Linked DNA regions of Chroococcidiopsis sp. TS-821. Each later gene encodes a partner of the first gene's protein in a complex. Links are inferred from orthologs where the notes say so. Each region holds a gene or a part of one and is shown in the gene's direction. Other genes may lie near its edges. The genes, in order: B1A85_RS09830, nuoH and B1A85_RS20775.

Region 1 (10,384 bases):
CGATTTTCTTAGGATTAAATATGTTTTCAGCTTCTTTTCTTCCCTCGATTTTAGTTCCATTAACTGGCTTAGTATTTCCAGCTATCGCTATGGCATTGTTGCTCATTTACGTTGAGCGCGAAGATCCTTCTGGAATCTAGATACGCGTTAATAGCTAATCGTTAATTACTAGCAACAACAATTTAAAAAACCGCCTATCTTACTCGGATAAGCGGTTTTTCTTGTAAGATTGCCAAGTTTATTGGCAATTATTCGTTTACTTTATAAAGAAGAGCCTAGGTGAGTGTAAGAACCATAGAAGAAAGTTCCTACGATGGTGATGACACCCAAACCGGCAATAGTTGCAACGATCCACAAAGGAATTCGTCCACTTCCAGACACAGCTTAATTCTCCTTCAGCAATAACAACTTAAATTGACAAGGACACGGCATGCGTCTCAACTAGTTAAAGAAATAACTAGAAAACAAGATGCCGAGAACGAAAACTAGCAGTAAACCGAGGTAAAGTGAAGTGCGGTTTAGTTCAACAGGTTGGTTGTTAGGATTCGGTGTTCTTTGCGGGGGCATAAGTTCCTCCTAGCGTTGAATAAACTGCATAGCGGCGATCGCACCCAAAAAGAAGATTGTTGGTACAGCTAGGGTGTGAACTGCCAGCCATCTTACCGTAAAAATTGGATACTGAATCGGTTGATTGACGTTGCTTCTAGTATTACTTGTCATAACTTTGAATTAATCGTTAGTATTGATAAATTGTTTAATCTCTTGTTTGGCTTGATAGCGATCGCTAATGATCGGCAATTCTTGTCGCTCTTGAGGGTAGTACTCATTAGGTCGAGGTGTACCAAACACATCATACGCTAGACCTGTACTAACAAACAGCCAACCAGCAATAAACAAAGCTGGGATAGTAATACTGTGAATCACCCAGTAACGGACACTGGTAATAATATCCGAAAACGGACGTTCTCCTGTTGAGCCTGACATTGTGATTTCCTCCCTCTACGAACTCGTATGATTCAATTATCCTATGAAACCTTAAGAAAAAGTAACTAACGCCTTGTCTTTTCTCTTATTATGTACCAACGCTTATAGCATTGATAGTTCGCCGAAAACCGACACGAAAGATCGCCTTTATATGACTTAATCCTGCTGCATTCCTCTTTTTTGACTATCATCTAATTGACATGATGGCAAACTCTTTTATGCAGTTGCACTAGAGTCTTGATATTTAAGTAAAATTCCGCGTTGACCGATAATAAACCCTTTTTCTGGTGTCAGAAAAACTATTTTATAAAGGTTAGAGGGAACTCCTTCTACATCGCGGTCTTTTTGCCAAGTTTTACCGCCATCAAAGCTGCACAATAAATTACCACTGCCTCCTGCTATCCAGATTTCATCTGGAGTCCGATACGCTAAATCAAGCAACCCCCAACTTGTAGAAAATTCAGGATACTGAGCTTCTTCCCATTCGTCAGGGTTATCGGCTTTAGTAAATTGTACTTGACCGCCGCGCGCTAGCATCCACAAACGCCCATCAGGAGCAAAACCCATATTTTGTACGCGGCGCGAACTATTGCGGTTATGTCCTTCCCAAGCGTCTTTACCTGGTTCCCAAGTCGAATAAAAGTTGCCTTTGGCAGAAACCGCTAAATACCTACCATCTGGAGCGCGGGCAATATTACGGACGACGCCAACAGCTTCTTGCACCATTGCTTTCCAAGTTTTACCGCTGTCGGTTGTGCGATAGATTGCACCTACGTCCGTCGTCATTTCAGCTGCGTGCGATCCCAGAGCAACAATTGTATTGGGATTTCCAGGAAGTTTTTCACTTAAAGGAATTTGTTCCCAGGATTTTCCACCATCAGTAGTGTGTAATAAAAGAGATGGTTCTCCTACGATCCACCCTTCTTGTCCTGCAAAACTGATTGAAGAAAAAAGATAATTCTGCTCACCTAAATCCAAGGTTCTAGGCTGCCAAGTTTCCCCACCGTCAGTTGTTTCTAAGATTGTTGCCTTACTACCTACAAGCCAGCCATGATTGTCGTCACTGAAAGCAATATCTTGCAGGTTAGATTCTGTTGGTACAGTAATGACCTTCCACGGGTTATTGCTGATAGAAGGCGTGTTACTGCACCCAACACATAACAAAACAACTGCTAATAAAACAACAACTTGTTGCCAAACTTTGAATAATGAACGCATTAGTATCTGTTTATCTTGTAACAAAAAGAAACGATTAAGGGTCGGGGTTTAGCCGTCAAAGCAAGAGAGATATTTCTAGTTGTCGGTTTCAAGCTTACGTAGAACGAGCAAAATTTGGTTCAAGATAACAATACGTCCTACGCTCTGAACCCTGAACCTTATGATTCAAGAAGCGGACTTATTTTAGCCCATAAAGACTCATAAACAGCAAAAAACAAAGAGCCAGACCGCCAAAAATTAAAATATTTTTTTGGGCTGGGGTTAGCTTGTTGACGCCGATACCATAGCCCAGGTTTGATTCAAAGCCAGAGGCTTTTCCAGCTGGACCTATATTTTCAAATTGAGAAGTCCTCGCGCCACAAACAGGACACCGCCAAGAAGATGCTAGTTCTGTAAAAGGTGTGCCAGCAGGAACTTCTTCTTTGCTATCTCCCTTTGTCGGTTCATAAACGTAGCCACAGACGCGACACTCGTAGCGATCTAGTGCTTGGCTTTCTACAACTGATTCGCTCATAGCAAAAGACAAAGTGGATAATGTGAGGGCAATTCTTAAATATACGTTAAAAATTATGACACAATTTCACTTTGTTATTACCTGGAGCTATCAAGTTGAAAACTCAGTTTAATCAGTTGGTGTTAAGTTTTGCCAGGCTCTGTAACCATTAGGGATATATAATGTAAAAGTAAGTAACAAAATTATTTACATCAACAATCGTGTTTGTTCTTAGTGGTTACGAGTACCTTTTAGGCTTCCTGTTAGTCTGTAGTCTAGTGCCTGCACTTGCGCTTTCTGCATCTAAGCTATTACGACCTAGTGGTGGTGGTCCCGAACGACGCACTACCTACGAATCAGGCGTAGAACCTATCGGTGGAGCTTGGATACAATTCAATATTCGCTACTATATGTTTGCCCTCGTCTTTGTGATCTTTGATGTGGAAACAGTCTTTTTGTATCCCTGGGCGGTTGCTTTCCATCGACTAGGGCTTTTGGCGTTTATTGAAGCTCTCATTTTTATTGCAATTCTAGTTGTTGCCCTTGTCTATGCCTGGCGCAAAGGAGCCTTAGAATGGTCATGAATCCAACTAATATCACGAACCAAGCAAATGATGGATGGGATCCACGAAAAGAGAAGATCCTCAATCCGATCGAGCGCCCTACAGTGACACAAGATCTGTCAGAAAACGTTATTCTGACAACAGTTGATGACCTCTACAACTGGGCAAAGCTATCGAGCTTATATCCATTATTGTTTGGTACTGCTTGCTGCTTTATTGAGTTTGCGGCACTCATCGGCTCAAGATTTGATTTTGACCGTTTTGGCTTAGTTCCTCGTTCGAGTCCGCGACAAGCCGACTTGATTATCACCGCGGGAACGATCACGATGAAAATGGCACCTCAGCTTGTTCGTCTTTACGAGCAGATGCCCGATCCGAAGTATGTAATCGCGATGGGTGCTTGTACGATTACAGGAGGTATGTTTAGTGTTGATTCGCCAACGGCAGTGCGGGGCGTTGATAAACTAATTCCTGTAGACGTTTATCTTCCTGGTTGTCCACCTCGTCCAGAGGCAATTATGGACGCAATTATTAAGTTACGTAAAAAAATCGCCAACGAATCAATTCAAGAGCGGGGTCAAGTCAAGCAAACGCATCGCTACTACAGTACAACGCATAGCATGAAGAGTGTCGCCCCAGTGCTTACAGGTAAGTACTTACTTTCAGAGACTCGCACCGCAGCACCGAAAGAATTAACTGAAGCGATAGGAATGCCTGTACCACCTGCACTTCAAGCAGTAGAAAAGGAGGAAGCAAACCGTGGCTGAAGAACCCGAAAAACCAGAGGCAGTTGAAAGCAGTGAAGCATCGCAAATAGTCGAAGCGGGTAAGATTTCACGATGGTTGACTGACAACGGCTTCGAGCATGAAGTGATGGAGCCCGATCATTTAGGCGTAGAAATTATTAAGGTAGAAAGCGATTATCTTTTACCAATTGCTACGGCATTGTATGCTTACGGGTTTAATTATTTGCAGTGCCAGTGCGCCTATGATTTGGGACCTGGACAAGATTTGGTGAGTGTTTATCACTTAATTAAGGTGAGTGACAATGCTGACCGCCCCGAAGAAGTACGGCTGAAAGTCTTCTTACCAAGAGAAAATCCGAAAGTACCGTCGGTGTACTGGATATGGAAAACTGCTGACTGGCAAGAGCGGGAGTCTTACGATATGTTCGGGATCGTTTACGAAGGACATCCAAATTTAAAGCGTATCCTCATGCCAGAAGACTGGGTAGGTTGGCCGTTAAGAAAAGACTATATTTCACCCGAATTCTACGAACTGCAGGATGCTTACTAGTCGTTAGGGTTTCTAAGCAACTGTTTGACATAAATGCGATCGCAGCGTGGAGTTTCTACTCCGCTAGCAGGTTGGTAACCGTAACTTTCATAGAGCTTGACCGCTGTAGTTAAAACGCTTGCCGTTTCAACCCAGATCTGTTTAAAACCACGTGCCGCGATCGCTTTCTCTAACTGTTGCAACAAGTACTTACCTAATCCTAAGCCTCGCACGTGAGGCAACAAATACATTTTGCGAATTTCTACTGCTTTTTCACCACGCTTCACAGGGTAGTATCCGCCCGTACCAACTAATTGATTGTCTTGTTGAATTACCCAAAACTCGCCGCCAGTTGCAAGATAATAGTTTTCAACATCGACAACATCGCAATCTGCGCCACGAGGCTCAAAATCAAGATGATATTCAGCAAGGACCGAGCGAATAATTTGAGTAACAGGAGTGCGATCGCTTGGTTGCCAATCGCGAATCAAAAAGTTTTGATATTCAGCTTCCACTCACACTCCCTCAACGACAAATTTTCACGCGTAAAGAATTAGCTGCAAGCCTATTGCTCCTAGACTGCGATCGTCAGACATCTCGCGATTATATTCTAATACTAGAATCTGAGCGCTCCTAAGTTAACTGGGCTACCAGCAGCAACACCAATCGCACTGGCGATATCTGCAGGCAGTGGCTCGCCGCGCCCCAGGGCTGGACTTCCTGATTTCAGTCGAAAGTCATCGGCTGCAGCATTGACAAAAAAGGGATCGCTCGTACTAACAATATCAAGACTGTTTGCTTCTAATCCTGTTGCTGAACGGAAGCTTGCCAAGGAACTAAAACTTTGAGAGCATTGATTGCCATTGAGTCCCCAAATGAAATTAATAGGTCGGCTAGCAGAAGTACGGTAGTGCGCATTATTGTTTGTTATTGGAACCATTAAATTTGATGGTTCTTTAACTGCACAGCCAGGAGCAAAAAACATCGTACCAGTTGAGTTCCAAAAGATGTTATTTTTGACAACGGTGTTGCGCGTAATCCAAGTTATTCCTTTGGCGATTTCGTTCGATTTTGTATTATTGCGCGAGGTTTCTTGAACTAAAAGATTAGCTTGGTTGCGGGCAAGCGTGTTGTTGTAGATGCGCGCGCTCGAGGAGTTGAGGATGATAATGCCTGCGGGCGCGTTGCCTGTCACCACATTGGACGCAATGATTGCTTTGTGCGATATCTCCATCGAAATACCATTGCTGCTGTTGTTGCGCACCGTGTTGTTCACAACCGTCGAGTTGGTGGAGGATTCATCAATCCACAGACCAATCGATCTGTTATTGTGAACGGTGTTGCCGCGCATCACTGCCCCATCAGTCCAAATTACTTTTGCTCCACCCGCACTCCACGATTGCGAGAAGTTTTCTGTGTTGTTGTGACTAATTGTGTTGTTCTCCAATAACAACCGATGTGCGCGGATGCCACTCACGCCCATGCGACCGTTGTAGCTGATGACGTTGCCTTGTAGCTTCGCGCCACCAGACATCACAGATATGCCATTGAGACCATTCCACGCCAAGGTATTGTTTTCCACAGTGACATTCGCCGCGCCAATCTTGATGCCTTCATTGGCATAATGTGCTAACCCTAGCCCGCGAATGACTGAACCTGCGCTCGCGCTATTCCAAACGACAATTCCTTCTTCTTGTGTCGTTGCTTCCACCGTTTTGCCACTGGGGTTGCTGCCGATGTACAGTTTCTTGTTGCGTGCATCTACATAGAACGTTCCAGGCGCAACTCGGGCTTTGCTACCTACTTGCTTGAGGGCAACGCCATTGATGTAAACCATGTCGCGATGACCGGCCATCGGAAACTTTGGGTCAATTGCTCGCGGTTGTTGATTGGGTGGAAACGAGTGATTCCAACCGTCTTTGCGCCAGATGTTGCCTTCTTGCACCCAACCCTCGACGACGATGCTGCCTTTGAGCCAGGGTTGCTCGTTCGGGTAAGCTTGCAGTGTCAGGCGCTTGTTTAATGGCAGTCTTAAATTGCGATACGTGCCGCCACGGAAGACAATCGTTGCACCATTTGGTGCTGCTGAAAGTGCTTTGGCAACTGGCCACGGCGAATTTGCTGACCTTCCTGTATTACTCTCACTGCCTGTAGGTGATACAAAGAAAGATCCACTAGGAATGGAGTAGCTAGTGCTTTTAATATTCAGCGTAGCAGATGTTGCTATACGCGGTACTGAAGCTATAGCTAATGATACTGTCACTAGGTTTACTAGGAATACAAAAGAAGTGTGCTTGTGTTTATTACTTTGATTGCTCATCATTGCTCTCCATAGTGTCAGGTAGTAAAAAATGGCTGTTGTTCTTAACCTTTGTGTTAAGTCAGTTTCTTTGCTGAAAATTGCTCTTATGTTGGTTGTGATGACTAATCAAAACGTGATTGGAGCTTACCAGAATATTCACAATCTACTTTTGATTTAGGCATAAAAATACTTACTTTCTATAACTAATAGCCATTGCACAGAATGCTAAAGTGTAGAAAGATTTTTCAGTATTATTTGCAAATTGTTACCTTAGCCAAGGCACTTTTTAGAGATGACGATTCTCATAAAATTTTTAGAAATAATAACTTTATGTTTTAGTTTGAACTTAAACCTCCAAACGGCAAATGGCTTATGTTTGAAAGCTTGCACGTTGAAAAACAACCTCCTCACCTAACAACAGGATTGATGGTAAAGCATCGCTTTACAAAAAGATATAGTCGGAAAAAGAATACACTTTTTTGTGTCAAAATTCAAGTGGATTTTTTTGAAAAGTTGAATATATGAAAGTTATGCTTTTGCGAGCTTTAAAAAATCTCTTAAAATTGAATTGCTGCCTCAAAAAATATGCTGTATGTTACAGAATAAATGGAAATGTTATGCGATTGAGATGCAACAGTTTTATTGCATAAGATTTACTCGAACAGTTGGTAAAAGTAAATTTAGTTTATGACTATTCTCAATTCACTAATGTGAATAACTCAGACGAAAATAAAGGCGATCGCTCCTCATTAAGTAAAAAAATAACTACTGAGTGCAGAAGTAAAAATTGTAGCTCCTCACATGCGATCGCCTATAAGTCTCAAAAATATTAGTTTTTGAGAATACTCGTTATCGCAACGCACCAAGGTTAACCCTTCTCCCCGCAGCAACACCAATCGCACTGGCGATATCTGCAGGCAGTGGCTCGCCGCGCCCCAGGGCTGGACTTCCTGATTTGAGTCGAAAGTCATTGGCTGCGGCATTGACAAAAAATGGGTCGCTGGAATTGACTATATCTAAACTATTTGCTTCTAATCCTGTTGCTGAGCGGAAGCTGGCTAGCGAGGTAAATGGTCGCGAACATTGACTGCCATTTAGTCCCCACACCAGATTTGCTGGTCGGTTAGCATTCGTTCGATAGTAAGCATTGTTATTTGTTGTTGGAACCATCAACCTTGATGCTTGTTTAACTGCACAACCAGGAGCATGAAACATCGTACCAGTTGAGTTCCAAAAGATGTTATTTTTGACAACGGTGTTGCGCGTAATCCAAGTTATTCCTTTGGCGATTTCATGACCTTTAGTGTTTCTACGTGAAGTATCTTGAACTAAAAGATTAGCTTGGTTGCGGGCAAGCGTGTTGTTGTAGATGCGCGCGCTCGAGGAGTTGAGGATGATAATGCCTGCGGGCGCGTTGCCTGTCACCACATTGGACGCAATGATTGCTTTGTGCGATATCTCCATCGAAATACCATTGCTGCTGTTGTTGCGCACCGTGTTGTTCACAACCGTCGAGTTGGTGGAGGATTCATCAATCCACAGACCAATTGACCTGTTATTGTGAACGGTGTTGCCGCGCATCACTGCCCCATCAGTCCAAATTATTTTTGCTCCACCCGCACTCCACGATTGCGAGAAGTTTTCTGTGTTGTTGTGACTAATTGTGTTATTTGCTAGCAATAAGCGATGTGCGCGGATGCCACTCACGCCCATGCGACCGTTGTAGCTGATGACGTTGCCTTGTAGCTTCGCGCCACCAGACATCACAGATATGCCATTGAGACCATTCCACGCCAAGGTATTGTTTTCCACAGTGACATTCGCCGCGCCAATCTTGATGCCTTCATTGGCATAATGTGCTAACCCTAGCCCGCGAATGACTGAACCTGCGCTCGCGCTATTCCAAACGACAATTCCTTCTTCTTGTGTCGTTGCTTCCACCGTTTTGCCACTGGGGTTGCTGCCGATGTACAGTTTCTTGTTGCGTGCATCTACATAGAACGTTCCAGGCGCAACTCGGGCTTTGCTACCTACTTGCTTGAGGGCAACGCCATTGATGTAAACCATGTCGCGATGACCGGCCATCGGAAACTTTGGGTCAATTGCTCGCGGTTGTTGATTGGGTGGAAACGAGTGATTCCAACCGTCTTTGCGCCAGATGTTGCCTTCTCGCACCCAACCCTCGACGACGATGCTGCCTTTGAGCCAGGGTTGCTCGTTCGGGTAAGCTTGCAGTGTCAGGCGCTTGTTTAATGGCAGTCTTAAATTGCGATACGTGCCGCCACGGAAGACAATCGTTGCACCATTTGGTGCTGCTGAAAGTGCTTTGGCAACTGGCCACGGCGAATTTGCTGACCTTCCTGTATTTCCGGCCTTACCAGTAGGTGACACAAAAAACGCCCCATTGGGAATACCATAATTTGTCCTTTTGATGCTGAGTGTAGCGGCTATTGCTATCTGAGATGGTGTTAATGGAATTGAAACTAGAAATCCCAAAGAAAGTTTAGCTAGCAACAGCCAAGTAAAATATTTGTTGTATGGACTATGCATTTTTATTCTCCATATCGTCAGGTGTTGTCAGTGTTCTAAGTGGTGCGTGAATTGTTGGTTTTGCTTTTCTAAATTGCTGGTGATTTTAATGAAGAGAAGAGATATGATGAAGCTACACCAGCAAAAAATCCTTAGCTATTGCTGCACGAACATGACAGTTTAAGTTTGCAACACCCTTACAAAGAGCTATAGCTAGAGCTTTTTGGGGAGTGATTTTGATTTGCTCTTTTCTAAAGGTGCGAAAAGTTATGTGTTCGTTAGTTCAATAGCTGCCAAGTATAAAGATACAAACTAGAATGAGGTTTTTGGCAATGTTACCCAGCATTGCAGATTGCTGGTATTGGTTCAGAGACTTACGCCCTCAAAAAACTTTCTATCCATGCAAGATTTTGCCGTATGTTCCAATGTGACTTGCAGTGCTAGTTTGCTCAGCGCTTCAAGATGTAAGCAGTAAATAGTAGCTTTTCCTCCTTCCAAAATGACACTTCAAAATTTTGAGATATAACAGAATTACACATCGAACTAACGAGAAAAAAGATTACGCTTCTTTAAGGTGCAGGTTCAAGCGTAATATTACTGAAAATTTATAGGTAAAATTAAGAATAAAATAAAATAAATTTAAGTAAAAATACTGAAATTGCTTCTATTTGATATGTTTAATAATTGCTTAATTTTCCTCATAAAGACATAAGAAAAATGTTGACCAGTATAATTGCAATAGTCAAAAAAAATACAAAAAGAAATTTTTACTTGAGTTGAGAACTTAAATTTTATGAGAATCTAATGTTCTTTACTTACTAAGTAGGTAAAAGTCACGCAAATCCTCTTGAGAAAGTTGTAGCAAGTTTATAATTATTTCGTTAATCACGAATATCGCAAGCGATTAGTCGCCTGCGATGAATCTGAGTGTTCTGTATTGTTATTCTGTATAGGTGGTCAATCAATTAACCTAGTCTAATTACCTAACTACTGAGCGAGTCGCAGATACCTGAGACTGTA
Region 2 (10,536 bases), on another replicon or contig:
GCAGTTAAGTACAAATCAGTTTCCACGATTCCACTGATTGCGAAAACGCGCTTAGCAGTAGAAAAAGAAGTTCTCGAAACCGCAAACTGCATTGTTGCCACAAGTCCTCAAGAACAAGAGCACATGCGATCGCTCGTCTCCACAAAAGGTAATATCGACATTATTCCTTGTGGAACAGACATTCATCGCTTCGGTAAAGTTGACCAACAACAAGCAAGACAACAACTCGGAATCAATGCAGACACTAAAGTTATTCTTTATGTAGGTCGTTTTGATTTTCGCAAAGGTATAGAAACACTCGTACGCGCGGTTGCCCAATCGCAACTTAGAGGTAAAGCGGATCTCAAGCTGATTATTGGTGGTGGTAGCCGTCCTGGTCAAAGCGATGGCAAAGAACGCGATCGCATCGAAGGAATTGTTAATGAACTAGGAATGCAAGACATGACAGTCTTTCCTGGACGACTTGGTGATGAAGATCTACCTATTTACTATGCAGCAGCTGACGTTTGTGTTGTTCCTAGCCATTATGAACCCTTTGGCTTAGTCGCCATTGAAGCAATGGCAAGTGGAACGCCAGTAATTGCCAGCGATGTTGGAGGTCTACAATACACTGTGGTACCAGAAGAAACTGGATTACTGGCGCCACCAAAAGATAACGATGCTTTTGCAGCTGCGATTGACCGAATATTGAGTCATCCTGAGTGGCGAAATCAACTAGGTCGCGCTGCTAGAAAACGCGTAGAAGACAAATTTAGTTGGGATGGCGTAGCTACTCAACTTAGCGAGTTGTATGTCAAACTCCTAGAACAACCGGCGGTCTCCCCAAAAGATGAAGCTGTAGCAACAGCGTAGGCGAAGCTATGAGCATTGAATTTTGAGTTTTAGTTTAGATTGCGCTCGTTACAACTTAATATTCAGCACTCATAGCTTTAATATTATGTTTTTAGCTGGCAGCTACATAGTTGTCAGCTACTATTTTGGAATTGAGAGTTTTGGCGATCGCAACAAGATATAGCAGGAGTTAGAAGTCAGAGGTCGAGGGTCAGAATTAATCTTCCTTTAGGAAAATCAATCAGAGCTTTGATCGTGTCCTAACTCTATTGAATAGGGTTATACATATGCCAAAGATAGGCGCGTAGCTTTCTCTGTTTTTAGGCTTATACCAATTGGCGTGCAGACTTCATCCAATCGGGGGGTAGCATTGCAGTACAGTTTATGAAATTGTTGAAGTTAACATTGCAACACAGACTCATTGGCTAAAAGAAGTTATGACCGCTAGCTCAACTGTTCGTCAAATCCTGTCATCAGAACAAGGTTTATTGCCATACATACATCGCCGACTCGCAACTGATGAATTTGCTCACTTCCGATCGCAGTTTGGTTTTCATGCAGAAGAATCTTCTACTGAGGTCAATGGCGATCGCGCAGCGCAATTACAAATAACGCTATCAATTACTTTAAAGTTCTCCATTATTGTCGATCCTCAGCTTAGCGCTGATGATGCAATGATTTTGGCAATAGAGTTTCAAGAAATGATCGATAACTGTTTAGTCGCGTGGAGTCAGCAGAATACACAACTACTTTCTCCTATCACGCAGATTAAAGGCGCTTTTGGCAGGCTAGAAGAAGTTCGCTACCATGGCGGTTTTCTTCCTGGTTTTTTAATAGAACGCCAATTTCGTCTTAGCTACAAATCTTCTACAGCCACAACTGATAAATCAAGCTCGATTGCCAATGAATTATATAAACCTGGCGAAATAGTTCCTGAAAGCGGTTTGTATGAACTCACAGGTCCGCGCGGCGGTCACAAAGGACAAGAAGTTACAGCAACGAAGGGAGAACCATTTCCACCAACTCCAGAGCCAGGGATGCACTATCGGCTAGTCACCCCCACCAAGCATAAAAACAGCTAAAAAGCAATGTAAGTTAAATCTAAAGACAAACATCATGCTTGTTGAGATCGGTAATCGGTAATGGAAAGTTGAGCAACATTCAAACCAATGACCAGTTACTAATCCACTTTCCAGGTACGTTGCGAGCGCGATACCCAACTGTTAAAACTTCAACATTAAGGCAATTCCTAAAAATGGAAAAAGATCGAACCTCTAAGCAAAACTCTCATAGCCGTCCCGTTGACACAAATAACCTTGAGATTCAAGGCAAATTTATTGATGATGGCGAACGTCCGATTACAGCAAATAATTTTGTTGTCAAGGATACCTACGAGGAAGACGGCGAACGTCCGATTGCTGCGAATGAATTTAGCGGTCAGGAAACGCTCAATATAGATGGTAAACGTCCAATCGACCCAAGCGATCTAAAAGTACAAGATACTGTTTATGTGGATGGAGAACGCCCGATTGCTGCAGATAATTTTGAAGTCAAAGGTAGACTCAACATTGATGGAAACCGTCCGATCGCCGCAGACGAAGCTTTATCTGATATATCCACAGATTTTGTAGATTAGATAACAAATTTCTCAACCCTGGCGTGGACGGGAGGTTCGCGCCAGTTTCTACAACAAAATTCTTGCCTTCTTGTGGAAACTAGGAGCTAGACAAAAAGATACTTCACTGCCAAACTCGCCCAACAGGTGCAGTTCCCCAATTAAAGAGCTGTTAACACTGTTGTTCCAAACTCTGACCTTTTCTTTTGCTTACCCACTTTATGGCATAGCAACGCGTGGTAAGCGATGTTTGAAACCGCAAAGAATTTCCCACGAAATCGTATTTAACTGATTTGCCCAGTCGTCGGCTGAAATTTTTTCGTCTCCATCCTCACCAAGTAGCGTCACAACCTCGCCTTCGCGAACATCTGCGATCGCACTAACATCCAACATCAGTTGATCCATCGTAATTGCACCAATTTGCGGAACTCGCTGACCGCGAATTAATACTGTCATGTGATTCGATAAGTTGCGCGGAACTCCATCTGCATAACCAATACCAACGACAGCTAACTGCATTGCGCGATCGCTCACAAATTTATGACCGTAACTGACTCCGGTTCCTGCAGGAATTGATTTGACTTGTGTGATGCGTGCTTTGACTTGCATAACCGGCTTGAGGTCAATCACCGATAGATGCGCAGCGGGATACAGTCCGTACATTGCTAAACCAACACGAACCATATCGTAGTGTAAATCTGGGGCGGTGAGCGTCGCAGCTGAATTTGCCAAATGCAACGCAGGTTGAGCGTGCTTGTGCTGAAATTGTCGAGTTGAGCGTTTGAGACGCGCGATCGCCTGCTCAAAATTTTGCTGTTGCTGCCTTAAAATTGTTTGGTCGAGGCTTTCTGCGGTTGCTAAGTGCGAATAAATACTGGCAATTTTTAAGTTAGGTAACCCTTGAATTAACTGGACAAACTCGACAGCTTGTTGCCAAGGTGGTCCAAGTCGTGACATTCCTGTATCGAGTTTGAGGTGTACAGGTAATGCTTGATTCGTTGATTTCAATGTCTCCGCAAAAACAAGTGCTTGCTTGAAGCTACATAGTGTCGGCTGAAGTTGCCAATGCGCGATCGCTTTGATTTGTTCTGGCGCGTGCACTGCGCCTAAAATCAAAATTGGTGCGCTAATTCCTGCTTCTCGTAACTCGATGCCTTCAGGAACAGTTGCCACTCCTAACCAACTCGCCCCAGCTTGCAACACTGTCTGTGCTACGGTGACAGCCCCATGACCGTAAGCATCTGCTTTGACAACTGCCATCAATTGCGTTCTTGTAGATAGTAAACTTTTTAGCTGATCGACGTTGTGTGCTAAAGCTCCTAGGCTAATTTCTACCCAGGCGCGATCGCATCGCATCGTTGCTATTGGTTGCTGCTGACTTAAAGTCATTTTTGCTCCTCCACATCCACACTCGAATGAAAGCACTCGGCATTTAGCGCTCGGCTATTCGTTGATTTGATTAGGAAGTGTAGCTTTCAAACTGTGATTGTCACAAGTCCTGCTTGAATTTATAAACCTGTAAGTGCAAGTTTTCCTGGCAATATGTCTGTAAAAGAATTGACCGGACTTGCCGCTAAAGGCTGCATAGCGTGGTGTAGTTGTGTTACTATCTGTAAAAAATATTGGCTTGAGCGACCATCAATGGCTAAGGTTCTAGTCCTGAACGCCTCTTACGAACCGCTCAATATTACGAGCTGGCGGCGCGCAGTTGTTCTGTTAATCAAAGGCAAAGCTGAGCAGGTAGAACATAACGGTAAGCATCTCTATGCCGATTTTCCCCTGCCAACTGTTATCCGGCTGCGTCACTACGTACGAGTGCCTTATAAAGAAATTCCTTTAACTCGCCGTAATATTCTTCACCGTGACAGCCATACGTGTCAATATTGCGGCTATACAGGAGATGACCTAACGCTGGATCACGTTGTACCGCGATCGCGCGGCGGGGGTGATGCGTGGGAAAATATCGTTACCGCCTGCGTTCGTTGCAACGTCAAAAAAGGCAATCGCACTCCCCATGAAGCGCATATGTACCTTCATCATCTTCCCCGTAAACCTTACAGTAGCTTGTATTTTGAAGTTAGCAAGCATCTCAAAAGTGGGTTACATGATGAATGGCAAAAATACATTATTGGTCTTTAAATCATAAATAAATTGTAGTTTTAAGTGCTCGTTGTTTTTATATTCTTAATCATGCTTGGCTAAGTTCAATTAAGTATTAGTACTTAATAAAATGGAGAAGGGATTGAATACAAAGCAATTTACGGTGTAAGTCAATCGCAACTTTTAATACAGAATTTACCTCCAAAAAGAAATAGGCTTGAAGGATCAGTGTCGCACGCCCAAATTTTTGCGACAATTAGTAGTGTGTAGCCTCAATAGCTAGTTAATATCAAAAAGTTATTGACTGCCTCAATCGCGCCTCACACTCACAAAAATTCAGTTTATGAATTTGAATTCGTCTCACTTGTCAAATAGTTCGTACCCTCAAGAGCTGACAGAAGATCCTCATTTAGTAGCAACGGTGGAATTACCGGCTCCTGATACCTCCCCAATTGCCACGAGTGAACTGGGCAACTATCAAGCCCAGCGCAATCACTCTTTGATAATGCAAAAAGCAGATGCGTTGCGGCAAACCTTAGAACAACATCGGCAAGAGCGTCAGCTTGTCATTCTACAGGATTTTCCCGACCCAGACGCGCTTTCGAGTGCTTGGACTTATCAATTAATCGCGCAGGAATACGAAATTCACTGTGATATTGTCTATGCTGGTACGCTCAGTCATCAAGAAAACATTGCGCTTGTTAAGTTGACTGGCTTACCTGCACAACGCTGGACAGTACAGGCAGCTAAAAGCAAAGATTTATCAATGTACACAGGTTGTGCTCTGATCGATAATCAGGGAACAACGAGCCAGCTACTATCAGTTGTCCAAGAAAGTGGAATTCCAATTACAGCAATTATTGACCATCATAGTTTCCAGGGAGATTTAAAAGCCGAGTTTATTGATTTGCGCCCGACGGTTCGCGCCACAGCAACAATTTTTACGCAATATCTCCAAGCAGGATTACTCAAACTCGATAGTAGTGTTGCCCAGCACATCAAGTGTGCGACTGCATTAATGCATGGTTTGCGTTCAGATACAGACCGCTTAATGCAAGCCCAAGAAGAAGATTTTTTAGCGGCTGCCTATCTCAGTCGGTTTTATGACGCGCAGTTACTCAACGCCATTTTACAAGCAAATCGCTCAAAACGCGTCATGGACGTCATCGAGCGATCGCTAAAAAACCGCATAGTGCAAAATAACTTCTCCATCGCAGGTGTAGGTTACCTACGCTATGATGACCGCGACGCCATCCCCCAAGCGGCAGATTTTCTGGTAACAGAAGAAAACGTACACACCGCAGTTGTTTACGGAATTGTGCACGACGAAGACGAAGAACTCGAAATTGTTGTCGGTTCGTTACGCACAACAAAACTAACACTAGACCCTGATGAGTTTATCAAAGAAGCATTTGGACAAGATAGTCACGGACGCTTTTTTGGTGGTGGTCGGACAAGTGCGGGAGGTTTTGAAATCCCAATTGGTTTTCTGTCGGGGTATATCGAAACATCAGAGTACGCTAAGAAAAAGTGGGAAGTCTTTGACGCTCAAATCAAACAAAAACTCTTGCGGCTTGTCAACCCCAAAGATAATCCAATTCAAACCGAATAAAGTAAGACAAACAAGCTGAGTGTCCTACCCGTAGCCTACGACTATAACAGCAGTGGAAATCTATTTGATTCGGCACGGCATCGCGCAAGAAAGAGAAATTGGTATCCCCGATGAAGCGCGATCGCTGACTACTAAAGGGCAAGATAAAACGCGACAAGTGGCAGCACGCTTGTACGAGTTAGGCGTGCGGTTTGATGTGATATTGACGAGTCCTTTGGTGCGATCGCGGCAAACTGCAGAAATTTTGCATCAGTACAAACTAAGTCAGAACATGACTGAATCAGCTCTCCTTGCGCCTGACGGTAGTATCTATGATTGGTTAGCCTGGTTCAAAGCGCAACAATACCCCCAAGCAACACAATTAGCCCTCGTCGGTCATCAACCAAATTTAGGACAATGGGCAGAAATTCTTGTATGGGGAGAAGACCGTGCTAAGCTAATACTAAAAAAAGCAGGTATCATTGGGTTAGCGCTACCAGAAACAGAAGTACTTATTGGTCAAGCCCAGTTATTTTGGTTGACTCCACCAAAGTTTTTGTTATAACCAAGAACAAGGTCAGGGATAAAGGGTTAGAGGTCAGGAAAAGACTCATTTTCAGAGGTTCGATGTAGCTTTAGTCGTAAAGAGAGCATTATATTTAGATGGATACGCAACGCGTTCGCATCCAATTTCTAGTTGCAAAATGTTCCCTAACCTCTGACCCCGCCAAAAGATAATTCTGGTAAAAAGAGCGACACATCACCAGTTTCTGGTAAGTTAGCGTAGAGTATTGTACTGAAACACAAGCAGCTGGTGTAGCCATGTCCGTCTGCGAATTTAAGCCAGGTTTAGAAGGCATTCCCGCCGCCCAATCTAGTATTAGCTTTGTCAATGGACAAGAAGGAATACTGGAGTATCGCGGTATCCGCATTGAAGACCTTGCGGAGAATAGTACCTTTTTGGAAACAGCATATCTTTTGATTTGGGGTAAGCTGCCCACAAAAGATGAATTGATGGAATTTGAACGCGAAGTTCGCTATCACCGTCGGATCAAATATCGCATTCGGGATATGATGAAGAGCTTTCCTGAAAGCGGTCATCCGATGGACGCATTACAAGCTTCCGCCGCCGCACTTGGTTTATTTTATTCTCGCCGCGACCTAGATAACCCTGTTTATATTCGGGATGCGGTCGTTCGACTCCTCGCAACAATTCCCACAATGGTTGCCGCGTTTCAGTTGATGCGCAAAGGTAATGACCCAGTACGCCCGCGCGACGATTTAGATTACTCGGCAAACTTTCTTTATATGCTCAGCGAACGCGAACCCGACCCACTAATGGCAAGGGTTTTTGATGTTTGCTTAACACTTCATGCCGAGCATACCATGAATGCTTCGACATTCTCGGCGCGAGTTACTGCTTCGACACTTACCGATCCTTACGCAGTTGTTGCTTCCGCAGTCGGAACCTTAGGGGGACCCTTACACGGTGGTGCCAATGAAGAAGTGATCGGCATGCTAGAAGAAATTGGCTCGGTAGAAAATGTGCGCCCCTATTTAGAAGATCGGCTGCAACGCAAAGCAAAAATTATGGGCTTTGGACATCGCGTTTACAAAGTCAAAGACCCAAGGGCAACTATTTTGCAAAAGCTTGCCGAGCAGATGTTTGATAAGTTCGGCTACGACAAGTACTACGATATTGCAGTTGAATTAGAGCGCGCGATCGCTGAAAAACTCGGTCACAAAGGAATTTATCCCAATGTTGACTTTTATTCGGGATTAGTGTATAGGAAAATGGGAATTCCTACAGACTTATTTACGCCAGTGTTTGCGATCGCCCGCGTTGCTGGTTGGTTAGCGCACTGGAAAGAACAAATCGCCGAAAATCGTATTTTCCGTCCTACCCAGGTATACACGGGTGACCATAACGTTCCTTATATACCAATCGAGCAACGTTGAAAGAGGGGTGAGGGGTAAGTGACTAGTAGTTAGCGATCGGTGGTGAGTTATGAGTTTTGAATAGATAGAAAGTATTCTTTCTCTGCTCCTCTGCGTCTTCTGCCCCCTGCTTTTCCTGCTATGGATAGCAAAACTAAACACAAGTATAAGTAGAATTTCTTAGTGAAGGTTTTTGGGAGCTAACCAGAGAACGATATACTAGGCATTGAAAGGTAAAAATATCTTCACAATCAAGATATTCCTGAACAAAGTAGGGAGTAAATTTACAAATATTAACTACAGCGGCGATGGCGATCGCCATCATGCGACAACTTCACCACAGAAAACATGAGTACAGGAATTGATCTCCAAGGAAGTTTCATCAAATCGCTGATCGACTTAGGGCTACCGGCAGGCGCAGCCAAAGCTATTTGGATGCCAGTCCCGATGGTATTAATGTTAATTGGCGCGACTGTAGGAGTACTAGTAACCATTTGGCAAGAACGGAAGATTTCAGCAGCCGCCCAACAGCGCATTGGTCCTGAATTTATGGGGCCGTTTGGCTTATTATCTCCAGTCGCCGATGGTATCAAGTTCGTATTTAAAGAAGACGTCATCCCTGCCAAGTCTGACCCTTGGTTATTTACTTTAGGACCAATTATTGTCGTCCTTCCAGTCTTTTTGTCTTATCTGATTGTGCCGTTTGGCGAAAATCTGGCAATTACAAACGTGGCCACAGGAGTCTTTTTGTGGATTGCGTTATCGAGCGTGCAACCGATTGGATTGCTGATGTCAGGCTATGCGTCAAACAACAAATACTCACTACTCGGCGGTTTGCGGGCAGCTGCACAATCAATCAGCTATGAAATTCCCCTAGCGCTTGCAGTCCTTGCGGTCGCTATGATGTCGAATAGCCTTAGTAGCATCGATATTGTTGAACAGCAATCAGGCTATGGTATTTTGGGTTGGAATGTCTGGCGACAGCCAATCGGATTCATTATCTTCTGGATTGCGGCGTTAGCAGAATGCGAACGAATGCCTTTCGACTTACCCGAAGCCGAAGAAGAACTTGTTGCAGGTTATCAAACCGAATACGCAGGGATGAAGTTTGCGCTGTACTACGTTGCTTCCTACGTTAACTTGGTACTGTCAGCGCTCCTTGTCACAGTTTTGTATTTAGGCGGTTGGGAATCTCCGATTCCGATCGAATTGATTGCCGGATGGTTGGGCATCAGCGAAGCAAGTCCTTGGTTAGACATTGTAGACGCCTCGTTAGGCATCACAATGACCGTACTCAAAGCCTACTTTCTTGTTTTTACAGCAATTTTACTACGCTGGACGGTACCTAGAGTACGCATTGACCAGTTACTCGATTTAGGATGGAAGTTTTTGCTACCCGTGAGTTTGGCAAATCTACTGTTAACCGCAGCCTTGAAGCTTGCCTTTCCCGCTGCCTTTGGTGGATAGCAATTAGCTCAGTGCTAAAGCTACATAAAGAGAGAGACACCCCATGTTAAAGTTCCTCAAACAAGTCGGTGACTACGCAAAAGACGCTGTACAAGCTGGTCGCTATATCGGTCAAGGATTATCTGTTACCTTCGACCACATGCGGCGTAGACCGGTTACGGTACAATACCCTTACGAAAAACTGATTCCCTCCGAACGCTTCCGAGGTCGTATCCACTTTGAATTTGATAAGTGTATTTCCTGCGAAGTTTGCGTGCGGGTTTGTCCAATTAATTTACCTGTTGTTGATTGGGAATTCGATAAAGCGAGTAAGAAGAAAAAACTGAAACACTACAGTATCGATTTCGGTGTGTGTATCTTCTGCGGTAACTGCGTCGAATATTGTCCGACAAACTGTCTGTCGATGACCGAAGAATACGACTTGTGTACGTACGATCGCCATGAGTTAAACTACGACAATGTCGCCTTAGGACGCTTGCCTTATAAAGTCACCGATGACCCAATGGTGACACCGTTGCGCGAACTCGTTTACCTACCCAAAGGCGTGATGTCACCTCACGATTTACCTGCCAACACTCGTGGCGCGGGTCTACATCCCGAAGAGATTTTAGAACAGCAGGAAAAGTAGTATTTTTTTATATAGAGTGGGTGAGGAGCATTAATTGTTAGTGGAACGCGCCATTAGCAATTCTTCTATTAGCAACTAGCAAAGGACAAAAAGTTGTGAATTTAGCTGAAGGAGTACAAATTGTTTCGTTCGGCATCTTGGCTGTGATGATGATTGGTTCAGCCCTCGGTGTTGTGCTGTTTTCTAACATCGTTTATTCTGCCTTTCTACTGGCGGGCGTATTTGTCAGTATTTCGGGAATGTATTTGTTGCTCAATGCTGATTTTGTGGCAACAGCCCAAGTGTTAATTTATGTCGGAGCAGTCAATGTATTAATCTTGTTTGCCATTATGCTGGTGAACAAGCGCGAAGACTTCAAACCGCTAC
Region 3 (10,512 bases), on another replicon or contig:
CTTTCTTTCAAAAGTAACAATGCCATCAATCAGAGCAAACAAGGTGTCATCGCTACCGATACCCACGTTATTTCCAGGGTGAAATTTAGTACCGCGCTGGCGCACCAGAATATTACCAGCACGAACTGTTTCTCCACCAAAGCGCTTAACGCCTAGACGCTGCGCGTTTGAGTCACGACCGTTGCGGGTACTACCCGTTCCTTTCTTATGAGCCATAATTTCCTCTAGATCTCTATTTTTCTATTGTGCTTCATCAGCAGACTCTGTCTCAGAAGCTGCTTCAGGTTCAGCAGGTGCTGCGGCTGCGGCGGTAAATACAGAACCGTTGAAGCTAATCGAATTAATCATTAACCGTGTAATTTCCTGACGATGTCCCCGCTTTTTGCGTGTTTTCTTTTTGGGCTTCATCTTGTACACGAGCACTTTGCGATCGCGTAAATGACGCAAGACTGTTCCTTCTACAGTGGCTCCTTCCACAAACGGCTGTCCGATCGCAACGCCGTCGTCGTGCTGTACAAATAAAACTGATTCCAAAGTAACTTTCTCGTTAGGTTCAACGCTTAAGCGTTCGATATCGTAAAAACGACCAGGTTCTACTCTTAATTGCTTGCCGCCGGTTTCAATAATTGCGTATGTCATGGGATAGTTTCGTAACTTTGCCGTACAGGTAGCTGATCAGTTTGATTTTCAAGCTGCCAACTTTTGCTAATCGTTTACCTGATCCGAGCAGGATTTAGACAGCACAATCTATAATCTTATTAATAAAAATGGGTGTTTGTCAATAAAAATAGCTCTATGAGCTAATTGCTCATTCTCAATACACAAAAACATCGCTGTCAGGGATAATGAAGACAACGCTACAAAACTTAAACTTGCTGCTCTATGCCAAGAATTGAAACGAGAACGGAACCTATGGTGCTGAACATGGGTCCGCACCATCCTTCGATGCATGGCGTACTACGACTTATCGTCACTTTGGATGGCGAAGATGTAGTCGATTGCGAGCCAGTGATTGGCTACTTGCATCGCGGAATGGAAAAAATCGCGGAAAACCGCACCAATATCATGTACGTCCCTTACGTCAGTCGCTGGGACTACGCCGCAGGGATGTTTAATGAAGCTGTTACGGTCAACGCCCCGGAAAAGTTAGCTGATATTCCTGTCCCCAAACGCGCCAGCTACATCCGCGTCATCATGCTGGAGTTGAACCGCATTGCCAATCACTTACTGTGGTTGGGACCATTTATGGCTGACGTGGGCGCGCAAACTCCGTTTTTCTATATTTTCCGCGAACGGGAGATGATTTATGACCTGTGGGAAGCCGCCACAGGTTATCGCATGGTGAACAACAACTACTTCCGCATCGGTGGCGTAGCAGTAGACTTACCCTACGGCTGGGTAGATAAGTGCTTTGACTTTTGTGATTATTTTGAACCAAAAGTCGATGAATACGAACGCTTAATCACCAATAACCCCATCTTCCGCCGTCGCGTGGAAGGAGTAGGCACAATCTCGCGCGAAGAAGCCATCAACTGGGGACTGTCTGGACCAATGTTACGCGCTAGCGGCGTGAAGTGGGACTTGCGCAAAGTCGACCACTACGAATGCTACGACGATTTTGATTGGGAAGTGCATTGGGAAACAGCCGGAGATTGCTTCGCACGCTACTTAGTGCGGATTCGGGAAATGCGCGAATCTGTCAAGATTTTGCGTCAAGCACTGAAAGGATTGCCAGGCGGACCATTTGAGAACTTGGAAGCGAAGCGGTTAGCCGAAGGCAAGAAATCCGAGTGGAACGGATTTGATTACCAGTACATCAGTAAGAAAATCGCGCCCACGTTCAAGATCCCCAAAGGCGAACACTATGTTCGGATTGAAAGCGGTAAAGGCGAGTTAGGGATCTACATCATTGGCGACGATAATGTTTTTCCCTGGCGGTGGAAGATTCGTCCGGCAGATTTTAACAACTTGCAAATTTTGCCGCACATCCTCCGCGGAGTGAAGGTTGCCGATATCGTCACGATCCTCGGTAGTGTAGATATCATCATGGGTTCTGTAGACCGTTGATGACGCAACTGGTTAGTGACTCCCATCCGGCGTTGTGTGAGGCGATCGCGCTGCGGATAGCAGAAAGTCCGCAGCACCGCATTACTTTTGCAGAATATATGGATTTAGTGCTGTATCATCCTCAGCACGGTTACTATACAACCCACGCTACGCAGCTTGGTAAGCAAGGTGACTTTTTTACCTCACCGCATTTAGGCGCAGATTTTGGCGAGTTACTTGCTGAACAATTTCTGCAAATCTGGGAAATTTTAGAAAAACCGATTCCTTTTACGCTTTTAGAAATGGGCGCGGGTCAAGGTATTCTAGCGTCGGATATCTTGAACTATCTTGAAAGGCAGTATCCAGATTTTTTAGCAGCGCTTAATTACGTAATTATTGAGCGATCGCCTACTCTGATACAAGAACAGCAACAGCGACTCCACAAATACCACAGTCGCCTTCAGTGGCTGACGCTTGAAGAAATTCCCGAAAACTCAATTGTCGGCTGCTGTTTTTCCAATGAACTTGTAGACGCGTTCCCAGTACATCAAATTATTGTTCAAAACGGACAATTACGCGAAATTTACGTCACAACTGAGAAAACGGCTGATCCCCAAGCGACATTTACAGAAGTTATAGGCGAAGTTTCGACAAATAGGATTTTTGAGTACTTTGATTTCATCAAGATTGCGTTACCTTCTCCCGCTTATCCTGAAGGTTATCGTAGCGAAGTCAATTTAGCAGCTTTAGATTGGTTGAAAACGGTAGCAGCACGCCTTCAGCGAGGTTACTTGTTAACAATCGATTATGGATATTTGGCTAGCCGTTACTACAATCCATTTCGCCAAGGAACGCTACAGTGTTACTATCGCCATCATCGCCACAATAATCCTTATATTTACGTTGGAAAACAAGATATTACAGCGCACGTCGATTTTACAGCACTACAAGCATGGGGTGAACTGTGTGGTTTAACGACCGTTGGTTTGACGCAGCAGGGATTGTTTTTAATGGCTTTAGGATTAGGCGATCGCATTACTGCACTTGCGACATCATCGCCGCCATCAGTGCAAAAGCTACTACAGCGCAGGGATAGTTTGCATCAGCTAATCGATCCTATCGGACTTGGTGGATTCCATGTCTTAGTTCAAGGTAAAGCGATCGCGCCTACGCCACTTAAAGGTTTAAGTTCACCTTTAGTTTAAACGATTCGCGACAAGCGATCTGCTAGAGTTAGTAAAAGTAAATTTGCTTTGTCACATACTGCACGCGTTCAATTCCTGTCTGTCAACTTATTCTCGAAAGTACCTTTTCAGATTACCAAACTTCCGAGAATGGTTTTATTGTTTAATTGATGAGTTACACGCCTGAGGTGGGGCTAAGTATGTATCTCGATAGCACAATCCTCCGCAAGTGTGAGTGCATTTTTGATAACAGTAAATAAAGTGAGTTTAAAGTTCTAGAAGGAGACAAAAATGAATACCCATGACTTGTTGATGCTGATATTGCTACTTACACCTGGTATTCTCCTGTCAGTTTTGATTATGGCTACTTTTGCTGCGGGCGGTTAAGCTTGAACAATTTTGGTTGTCGATTTGTATAGTTAACCTTTATGCGAACGTTAGCTTTAACACAGTTAACTAAACAGTAATTTGCGTATTGTAAATTAGCCTTAACCTTGGCTAGTAGTAAATAGCTTCCCCAAGGCGCTCATAATCCATTGGTAGAAAAAACAGGTGATATACTAAGCAAAACTAGTTATATTCCAACAAGTGCATAAAAGTTGCGTAAAAGACAGGGATTTAAAGCTGAAAACTCAGCAAAATCAGCTATCTTAGTTTAGATGTTTATGTGCAAAAGGAGGATATATTATTCTGTCTTCTGACTTTTCTCACAATCGCACCTCTCTATCTTGGAGTTGATGAAGCAGACTTGTGAGTTAAGTATCGTAAATAAAGAAATCAAGAATACTTTTCTTTGCCAAACTTAGCGGTGCTACAAGTTTACAGTATCACCAAAGAATACTCATCAAAGTTGTCATTGGAAAACGAGCTTATAACTATGGAATCACAAGTGCAACCACCGGAATACAAAGACCCTACTACTTCGGAAACGATAGGTGTTTCAGATTCAGCACCTCTAGCTACTTTACCACCCTCTACACAAGACGAGCAGTGGCGACGTGTTGGCTCGCAAATTTCTGAATTCCTTGCCCAACTGCCTGATTATATTGGCAGATTTTTCAATGAGTATAAGCAGCCGATTATTACTGTCGGTTTGATTTTAGCAGCAATTATTACTGTCAAGGTAGTTCTAGCCGTGTTGGATGCACTCAACGACATTCCACTACTGGCTCCTACTTTTGAACTTGTAGGTATTGGTTACTCAATTTGGTTCGTAAATCGCTATTTACTGCAAGCTTCCAAACGGCAAGAGTTATCTCAAGAGCTGCAATCGTTGAAAAAGCAAGTAATTGGCAGTCAGCAACTACCAGAATCGTAAACAAGCTATTAACCATAGCCAAAGATGAGGGCGAGGGAAATTGTATTTGATACAACCTGCGCCCATTTATTTTGTTGATACGTTGATTTTCTTGCTGCGACTTCACTCGCCCAGCTTATCCAAATTTATTGTTGCTGTTGTACTATGTATTGCGATTGAATTGGCTCTACTCTTCCTGCACGCACTAACGCTTGGTAAATAGAGGCAGTTACCTCAGCACGGGTAGCATTGCGGTTTGGTTCTAGGACATTGGTATCAGGATAATTCACAACTAAACCAGCATCGGTTGCAGCTGCTACCTGCTCAACTGCCCAGTTAGGAATTTGATTAGCATCACCAAATATGCCTAAGGTTTGGTTAGGGTTTTGGGGTGCTGGTAAGTTTAAGCCACTTGCTAGGGCAACAAATACTTGGGCACGCGGAATCTGTTGTTGTGGTTGAAAGATATTTCCTGGATACCCTTGCATAAAGCCACTTCTAATCGCGCTACCAATTGCTGGAACTCCCCAGAAATCAGCGGGAACATCTGTAAAAGCGATCGCTTGTTCTGCTGGTCCTGGTTGTTCGTCAAAAGCTGCTTGTAAAATTGCGGCAAACTCCGCACGCGTTACTGGTTCATCGGGACGAAAATAGTCGCCAGCAAAGCCACTTACGATCCCGCGCGCCGAGAGCGCATCAATAAAAGGACGTGCCCAGTAATTTTCGGGAACATCAATAAACGCAATCGGTTGCAGTTGTTCTGGAGTCGGAGTAGGTGTCGGTGTTGGTGTTGCTTGCGGGACGGGCGCGGGAACCGGCACAATACCTGCAAAAGGTTGGGGTTGTGCGGGCGCCGGTACAAGTGCTTCGGGTGACGGTGCGGTTGGAGCAACTGGTGGCAGTGGTAGGATCGGTGTTGCTGTTGCCGCTGGTGGAGTTGGTGCCAATGGGGGAGTCACAGTCGGTGTAGGTGATGGTGTTAATAACCCTGGAATACCAACCCAGTCGAAACCGCGATCGCGACGACCAATTGACCAAAACAAAATTGCCCCAATAGCGCTCAAAGCAACCAAAACAGCAATAAATTCATCAAATCCTAAGGGACTTCTTGGCGATGACGGCGGGTCGGGAGGAAGATTTGTCATCTGAACTACCCAAATAGGTAAATCTAACTCTTAAAAAAGTAACCCACAGGTGCAAATTTTGAAATACTCCGTTTTGGAGAGTTTTACTGGAAAATTGCAAAGAAATTTGCCTCTAGAGAACTCGTAGTACGCTAGGAATGCTATCCACTGCTTCAAGAGTCCGAATTTCAGCTAAAGATGAGTGGAAATCTCCTTCGCGGACGTCGTGGGTGACAACGACAATTTCGGCCAAATCGCCTTGCAAACCAATTTGCACGATTGATTCTAGGCTTACGCCGTAGTTACCAAAACAAGTTCCTAATTTACCGATGACACCAGGACGGTCTTTTGTTAAAAAGCGGGCATAAAATCGCGTTGTGAGTTCAGCCATTGGGGCGATCGCGCAATAGTCTTGATGCGAACAAGCAAGTAATGGATTCGATTGCGTTTGCACGCGATCGCTTTTTGTTTTCAAGACGGCGGCGATGTTCATAATATCTGAAACTACAGCACTTGCCGTTGCCCCTGCCCCTGCGCCAGGACCATAAAACATTACTTGTCCCAAGGGTTCACCTTCGATTAAAATCGCGTTGTATACGCCCTGAATGCTCGCTAAAGGATGCGATCGCGTTACTAGCGTCGGGTGGACTCTGACGGAAAGTGCTGTAGAGGTTGGTGTCCGTTGCGCAATTGCTAAGAGTTTAATCACAAAGCCGAGTTTATCGGCGTACGCAATATCTGCTTGACTAATGCTGCGAATTCCTTCTGCATAAACTTCTTGTCGCTTGATACGCCCGCCAAACGCCAGCGACGCGAGAATCGCAATTTTATCTGCGGCGTCTAAACCATCTACGTCTGCACTCGGATCGGCTTCGGCGTAGCCAAGTTTTTGGGCATCGGCTAAAACTGCGTCAAAGTTGCTACCTTCAGTTTGCATTCGTGACAAGATGTAGTTCGTTGTGCCGTTGACAATACCTGTTACAGCTTGAATGCGATTAACGCTTAAAGCTTGCTTGAGGGGTTGAACCACAGGAATACCGCCACCTACTGCTGCTTCTAGCATGACGTAAACGCCCGCCGTATTTGCCGCTGTAAAGATTTCGTCGCCATAACGCGAAATTACGGCTTTATTTGCGGTGACGACGTGTTTACCGTGATGAATGGCTTTGAGAATGAGCGATCGCGCGGGTTCTAATCCACCTAAAACCTCGACAACAATATCTACCTCTGGCGCAGTAACTATTGATTCTAAATTTGTTGTCAATATATCTTTCGCAAGATTTATTTGACGTGCTTTGGCAAGCGATCGCACTCCTATGCGGTAGATTTCGATTTCTTGTAATAGTGGATGCCGTCCAGCAGGGTCGAGTAGTACCTGTGCAGTACCCGTGCCGACAGTTCCTAATCCTAGTAAACCTACTTTAAAATTCACAGTTTTTTTTGCACCAGTTCACCAAAAACAAGGGAGCAAAGAATCGAAGATTGGAGGTCGGGGAATCTGTTTTGTGTAAACAGGACTTCCATTGATGTTGTTTCCCCGATCTCTGACCTTTGATCCCTGACCTCTAGTACGTTTCTACGTGCCAGCGACCTGCTTTTTTCATTTGTTTCTGGTATTCCATCCAGTTGACACCATCTTTAGCTGCAGCCGCTGATAGTGCCTCATCGATCCCACCTTCCATACCCTTGAGACCGCAAATATAAGTATGCGTATTCTCCTGCTGAATCAATTGCCACAATTCATCAGCGTGTTCGGCTACGCGGTCTTGGATGTACATCCTACCGCCTTGGGGGTTTTTCTGTTCGCGGCTAATCGCGTACGTCAAGCGGAAGTTATCGGGATACTTCTGTTGAATTTCTTCGAGTTCTTTCTTGTAGAGAATATTTGGAGTTGTAGGAATACCAAAGATGAGCCACGAGAAGCCCTTAAATTCATAATCCGGGTTAGCGGCTTTTTCCTCATCTTTAAACATCCGCCACAAGTAAGCCCGAAAAGGTGCAATACCTGTTCCGGTAGCAAACATGATGATATTCGCATTCGGATCGTTGGGCAGCAGCATTTCTTTACCGACAGGACCGGTAATTTTGACATCTGCACCAGGTTCGAGATGACACAGGTAAGTTGAACAAACACCGTAAACAGTTTCTCCCGTCTCTGGATGTTTGTACTCGAGTTGCCGGACGCAAAGCGATACTGTTTTATCGTCAACAAAGTCGCCGTGACGCGTCGAGGCAATTGAGTATAGTCGAAGTTTTTCTGGCTTACCGTTTTTGTCGGTTCCAGGGGGAATAATACCGATACTTTGACCTTCAAGATAGCGTAAGTTACCTTCAGAGATATCAAATATCAGGTGACGGACAGTACCAATACCACCTTCACCGACTAACTCTTGATTTGAAATACACTTACCAATAAAAGGAGCATTCGGGCGATAGATGTTAACTGGAACATCAGCGTGCGATTCTTTAGCCTTTGCTTGAGTCATAGGCTTGCCTTTTGTTTCAGAAGTTTTTGGCTGTTGATCGTCTGATTTGATGGCATTACCTTTGCTTGTAGCAGTTGCAGGGGTGGCTGTTGCGCCATCTCCTTGACTTTTACTTGCTTGCATCTTCAATACAGAAGAACCATTGGTTACGCCATCAGCATTCATGGGGTGGATGCTAACAATTTTGCCGCCTAGACGAGTGATGCGCCGCATTTCTTGATTCATACGGCTGTAAGGCACTCTGATAAAGACACTACCGCTTTGACGAATGGGGTAGTTGGTTTTGTCAGTTTCTTCGTTTTGACGTAAACCTACTACTTCGTAAATAAAAACGCGGCTACCAGATACTGTATTGGCAGCACCATCAGCGGCGCTTGAGTTGTACATCGATGAATTTTCTCCGAACCCTACTTAACTTGTGACTGAACAAAGTTCCTGCCCAAAACAAATTTTACTGCCGCAGCACGGAAGTAAAAAATATTTAAAGACAGTAACCTTATTCATAGGAACCCCTACGACGCTCACTCGTTATTCAGCAACAATTGCAACAATGACACCTGAGCTTTTATCACCCTATCGGGTAAACAACTTGCATAATGTCAAGAGTGAGTCAGTTTTGATTTTTTTTAGAAAAATGCGCAACTAAACCTTAGCATAAGTACTGAGGACGATAACGCTCGCGTCAGCCTTGTAGAGTAGTTTACATTCTGGTAGGATCTACTATAACAGTAGGACTAAATACTTAACAGCTATATCTCCCGTCTCCCAAGTTGGGGATTGCTGGAGTGTTACGCGAAGACGCTGTCTCCTGTCAAGAGCTCTGTGGTGTTGTATCCACAGCTAGCTGACCAACAGAATAACCCCTGGGCTAAAGATAAGCGAAAACTTAGCAATTGACTCATCTTGTTGTTAGAGGACACCTATGACCAGTAAGCCGGACCGCGTGGTTCTAATTGGCGTTGCCGGAGACTCCGGATGCGGGAAATCCACCTTCTTACGCCGTTTAACAGATTTATTTGGAGAAGAATTTCTAACAGTCATCTGTCTCGATGACTATCATAGTTTGGATCGCAAACAGCGTAAAGAAACTGGAATAACTGCACTTGACCCAAGAGCAAATAATTTTGACCTAATGTACGAGCAGATCAAAGCGCTCAAGAACGGTCAAGCGATTGATAAACCGATTTATAACCACGAAACCGGCACAATCGATCCGCCGGAGCGGGTAGAGCCGAATCATATCATTGTCATCGAAGGGTTACATCCGTTGTATGACGAGCGAGTGCGATCGCTCCTCGATTTCAGCGTTTACTTAGACATCAGCGACGAAGTCAAAATTGCCTGGAAAATTCAACGCGACATGGCAGAACGCGGTCATCGTTACGAGGACGTGCTGCAAGCTATTAATGCGCGTCGCCCCGACTTCCAAGCGTACATCGAGCCACAACGAGAATTTGCGGATGTCGTGTTGCAGGTATTGCCTACCAATCTCATCAAAGACGACACCGAGCGCAAAGTATTGCGCGTGCGAATGCTCCAGCGCGAAGGTAAAGAAGGCTTCGATCCGGTGTATCTCTTTGACGAAGGCTCAACAATTCACTGGACACCTTGTGGTCGCAAACTGACTTGTTCGTATCCTGGAATGCGACTATTCTACGGCTCTGACGTCTATTATGGTCGCTATGTGTCGGTGCTAGAAGTTGACGGTCAGTTTGACCGCCTAGAAGAAGTCAGTTACATCGAGACGCATCTGAGCAACACTTCGACCAAGTATCCTGGTGAAATGACGCATTTATTACTACAGCACCGCGAGTATCCTGGTTCGAATAATGGTACAGGATTATTCCAAGTGTTGACAGGTTTGAAGATGCGGGCGACTTACGAGCGCTTGACGGCTGCTAAGTATAAAGAAGCTAAAGTTGCTGTTCAAGTTTAGAAGTACATACGAGACTTCTTCAGGGGCGCAGCAGAATGCGTCCCTTTTTTTTCTTCCATCACCCTGTGGCAAAATCTTATATAAGCTGTCCTCATATAGTCTTCCCTCCATGACCGCAATCGTGACCAATTTGCCTAGCCTCTACGAACCTTTCTCCACCGAAGCCAAATGGCAAAAAGCGTGGGAGGAAAACCAAATCTACAAAGCCAATCCCGAAAACGGCGGCGAACCCTACTGTATCGTCATTCCACCGCCGAATGTCACGGGGAGTTTGCACATGGGACACGCCTTTGAAAGTGCCTTAATCGATACATTAGTGCGCTACCATCGCATGAAAGGGCGCAATACCCTCTGGCTTCCTGGGACGGATCACGCGAGTATTGCGGTACAGACAATTTTGGAAAAACAACTCAAAGCTGAGGGGAAAACGCGCTACGAT

The links.
Region 2: the proteins of B1A85_RS09830 (region 1) and nuoH are in contact, whole or in part, in a crystal structure (PDB 6Y11), measured with the Thermus thermophilus proteins. The link is inferred for Chroococcidiopsis sp. TS-821 from one-to-one orthologs. Residues at the interface, in WP_096411117.1 of Thermus thermophilus: Arg16, Glu17, Gly18, Leu24, Leu27, Val28, Trp30, Gly31, Arg32, Asn34, Ser35, Trp37, Thr54, Asp55, Ala56, Asp59, Ala61, Arg62, Phe63, Gly64, Glu66, Val67, Phe68, Arg69, Ala70, Ser71, Arg73, Gln74, Ala75, Asp76; in WP_096411122.1 of Thermus thermophilus: Arg36, Val44, Arg45, Met46, Gly47, Pro48, Asn49, Arg50, Val51, Leu57, Gln58, Ala61, Asp62, Ile64, Lys65, Ile67, Phe68, Lys69, Glu70, Ile72, Val74, Glu223, Ala224, Glu225, His233, Thr234, Glu235, Tyr236, Ser237, Trp241.
Region 3: the proteins of B1A85_RS09830 (region 1) and B1A85_RS20775 are in contact, whole or in part, in a cryo-EM structure (PDB 6KHJ), measured with the Thermosynechococcus vestitus proteins. The link is inferred for Chroococcidiopsis sp. TS-821 from one-to-one orthologs. Residues at the interface, in WP_011056552.1 of Thermosynechococcus vestitus: Leu46, Met47, Tyr48, Thr50, Ala51, Cys52, Phe54, Ile55, Glu56, Ala58, Ala59, Ile61, Gly62, Ser63, Arg64, Phe65, Asn76, Pro78, Thr89, Thr91, Lys93, Met94, Ala97, Leu101, Met123, Phe124, Ser126, Asp127, Ser128, Tyr129; in WP_011057128.1 of Thermosynechococcus vestitus: Pro17, His18, His19, Pro20, Ser21, Met22, Val25, Arg27, Met29, Thr31, Ile38, Asp39, Cys40, Glu41, Pro42, Val43, Ile44, Gly45, Tyr46, Leu47, His48, Arg49, Gly50, Met51, Lys53, Ile54, Asn57, Arg58, Pro65, Tyr66.

What each region holds. Positions count from the first base shown.
Region 1 is NZ_MVDI01000002.1:481,663-492,046, reverse strand. What follows is about bases 2,305-5,150. They hold B1A85_RS09830 (NADH dehydrogenase subunit K), read left to right. Parts: upstream 2,305-3,275; coding sequence 3,276-4,025; downstream 4,026-5,150. Other genes in these bases: B1A85_RS09815 (nitrous oxide reductase family maturation protein NosD), read right to left, coding at 5,150-5,150; B1A85_RS09820 (GNAT family N-acetyltransferase), read right to left, coding at 4,551-5,048; B1A85_RS09825 (NAD(P)H-quinone oxidoreductase subunit J), read left to right, coding at 4,018-4,554; ndhC (photosynthetic/respiratory NAD(P)H-quinone oxidoreductase subunit C), read left to right, coding at 2,917-3,279; B1A85_RS09840 (rubredoxin), read right to left, coding at 2,381-2,716. In the rest of the region: psaI (photosystem I reaction center subunit VIII), read left to right, coding at 21-140; B1A85_RS09865 (photosystem II reaction center protein J), read right to left, coding at 262-381; B1A85_RS09860 (photosystem II reaction center protein L), read right to left, coding at 442-567; psbF (cytochrome b559 subunit beta), read right to left, coding at 577-720; psbE (cytochrome b559 subunit alpha), read right to left, coding at 730-984; B1A85_RS09845 (photosynthesis system II assembly factor Ycf48), read right to left, coding at 1,201-2,202; more of B1A85_RS09815, read right to left, coding at 5,151-6,796; B1A85_RS09810 (nitrous oxide reductase family maturation protein NosD), read right to left, coding at 7,685-9,385; B1A85_RS09805 (right-handed parallel beta-helix repeat-containing protein), read right to left, coding at 10,344-10,384. UniProt on the Escherichia coli protein: NDH-1 shuttles electrons from NADH, via FMN and iron-sulfur (Fe-S) centers, to quinones in the respiratory chain. The immediate electron acceptor for the enzyme in this species is ubiquinone.
Region 2 is NZ_MVDI01000001.1:1,664,617-1,675,152, forward strand. Bases 7,485-10,482 are described here. They hold nuoH (NADH-quinone oxidoreductase subunit NuoH), read left to right. Parts: upstream 7,485-8,423; coding sequence 8,424-9,542; downstream 9,543-10,482. Other genes in these bases: B1A85_RS07585 (citrate synthase), read left to right, coding at 7,485-8,096; ndhI (NAD(P)H-quinone oxidoreductase subunit I), read left to right, coding at 9,586-10,170; B1A85_RS07600 (NADH-quinone oxidoreductase subunit J), read left to right, coding at 10,266-10,482. Also shown: B1A85_RS07550 (glycosyltransferase family 1 protein), read left to right, coding at 1-852; B1A85_RS24385 (hypothetical protein), read left to right, coding at 1,269-1,913; B1A85_RS07560 (hypothetical protein), read left to right, coding at 2,087-2,467; alr (alanine racemase), read right to left, coding at 2,666-3,835; B1A85_RS07570 (HNH endonuclease), read left to right, coding at 4,088-4,585; B1A85_RS07575 (bifunctional oligoribonuclease/PAP phosphatase NrnA), read left to right, coding at 4,890-6,158; phosphohistidine phosphatase SixA, read left to right, coding at 6,211-6,702; more of B1A85_RS07585, read left to right, coding at 6,960-7,484; more of B1A85_RS07600, read left to right, coding at 10,483-10,536. UniProt on the Escherichia coli protein: NDH-1 shuttles electrons from NADH, via FMN and iron-sulfur (Fe-S) centers, to quinones in the respiratory chain. The immediate electron acceptor for the enzyme in this species is believed to be ubiquinone.
Region 3 is NZ_MVDI01000012.1:43,776-54,287, reverse strand. The notes cover bases 1-2,974. They hold B1A85_RS20775 (NAD(P)H-quinone oxidoreductase subunit H), read left to right. Parts: upstream 1-882; coding sequence 883-2,067; downstream 2,068-2,974. Other genes in these bases: B1A85_RS20770 (class I SAM-dependent methyltransferase), read left to right, coding at 2,067-2,974; rplU (50S ribosomal protein L21), read right to left, coding at 241-639; rpmA (50S ribosomal protein L27), read right to left, coding at 1-216. Outside these bases: more of B1A85_RS20770, read left to right, coding at 2,975-3,251; B1A85_RS20765 (CAAD domain-containing protein), read left to right, coding at 4,108-4,548; B1A85_RS20760 (S-layer homology domain-containing protein), read right to left, coding at 4,674-5,672; B1A85_RS20755 (homoserine dehydrogenase), read right to left, coding at 5,785-7,083; petH (ferredoxin--NADP reductase), read right to left, coding at 7,217-8,524; B1A85_RS20745 (phosphoribulokinase), read left to right, coding at 9,060-10,073; B1A85_RS20740 (valine--tRNA ligase), read left to right, coding at 10,183-10,512.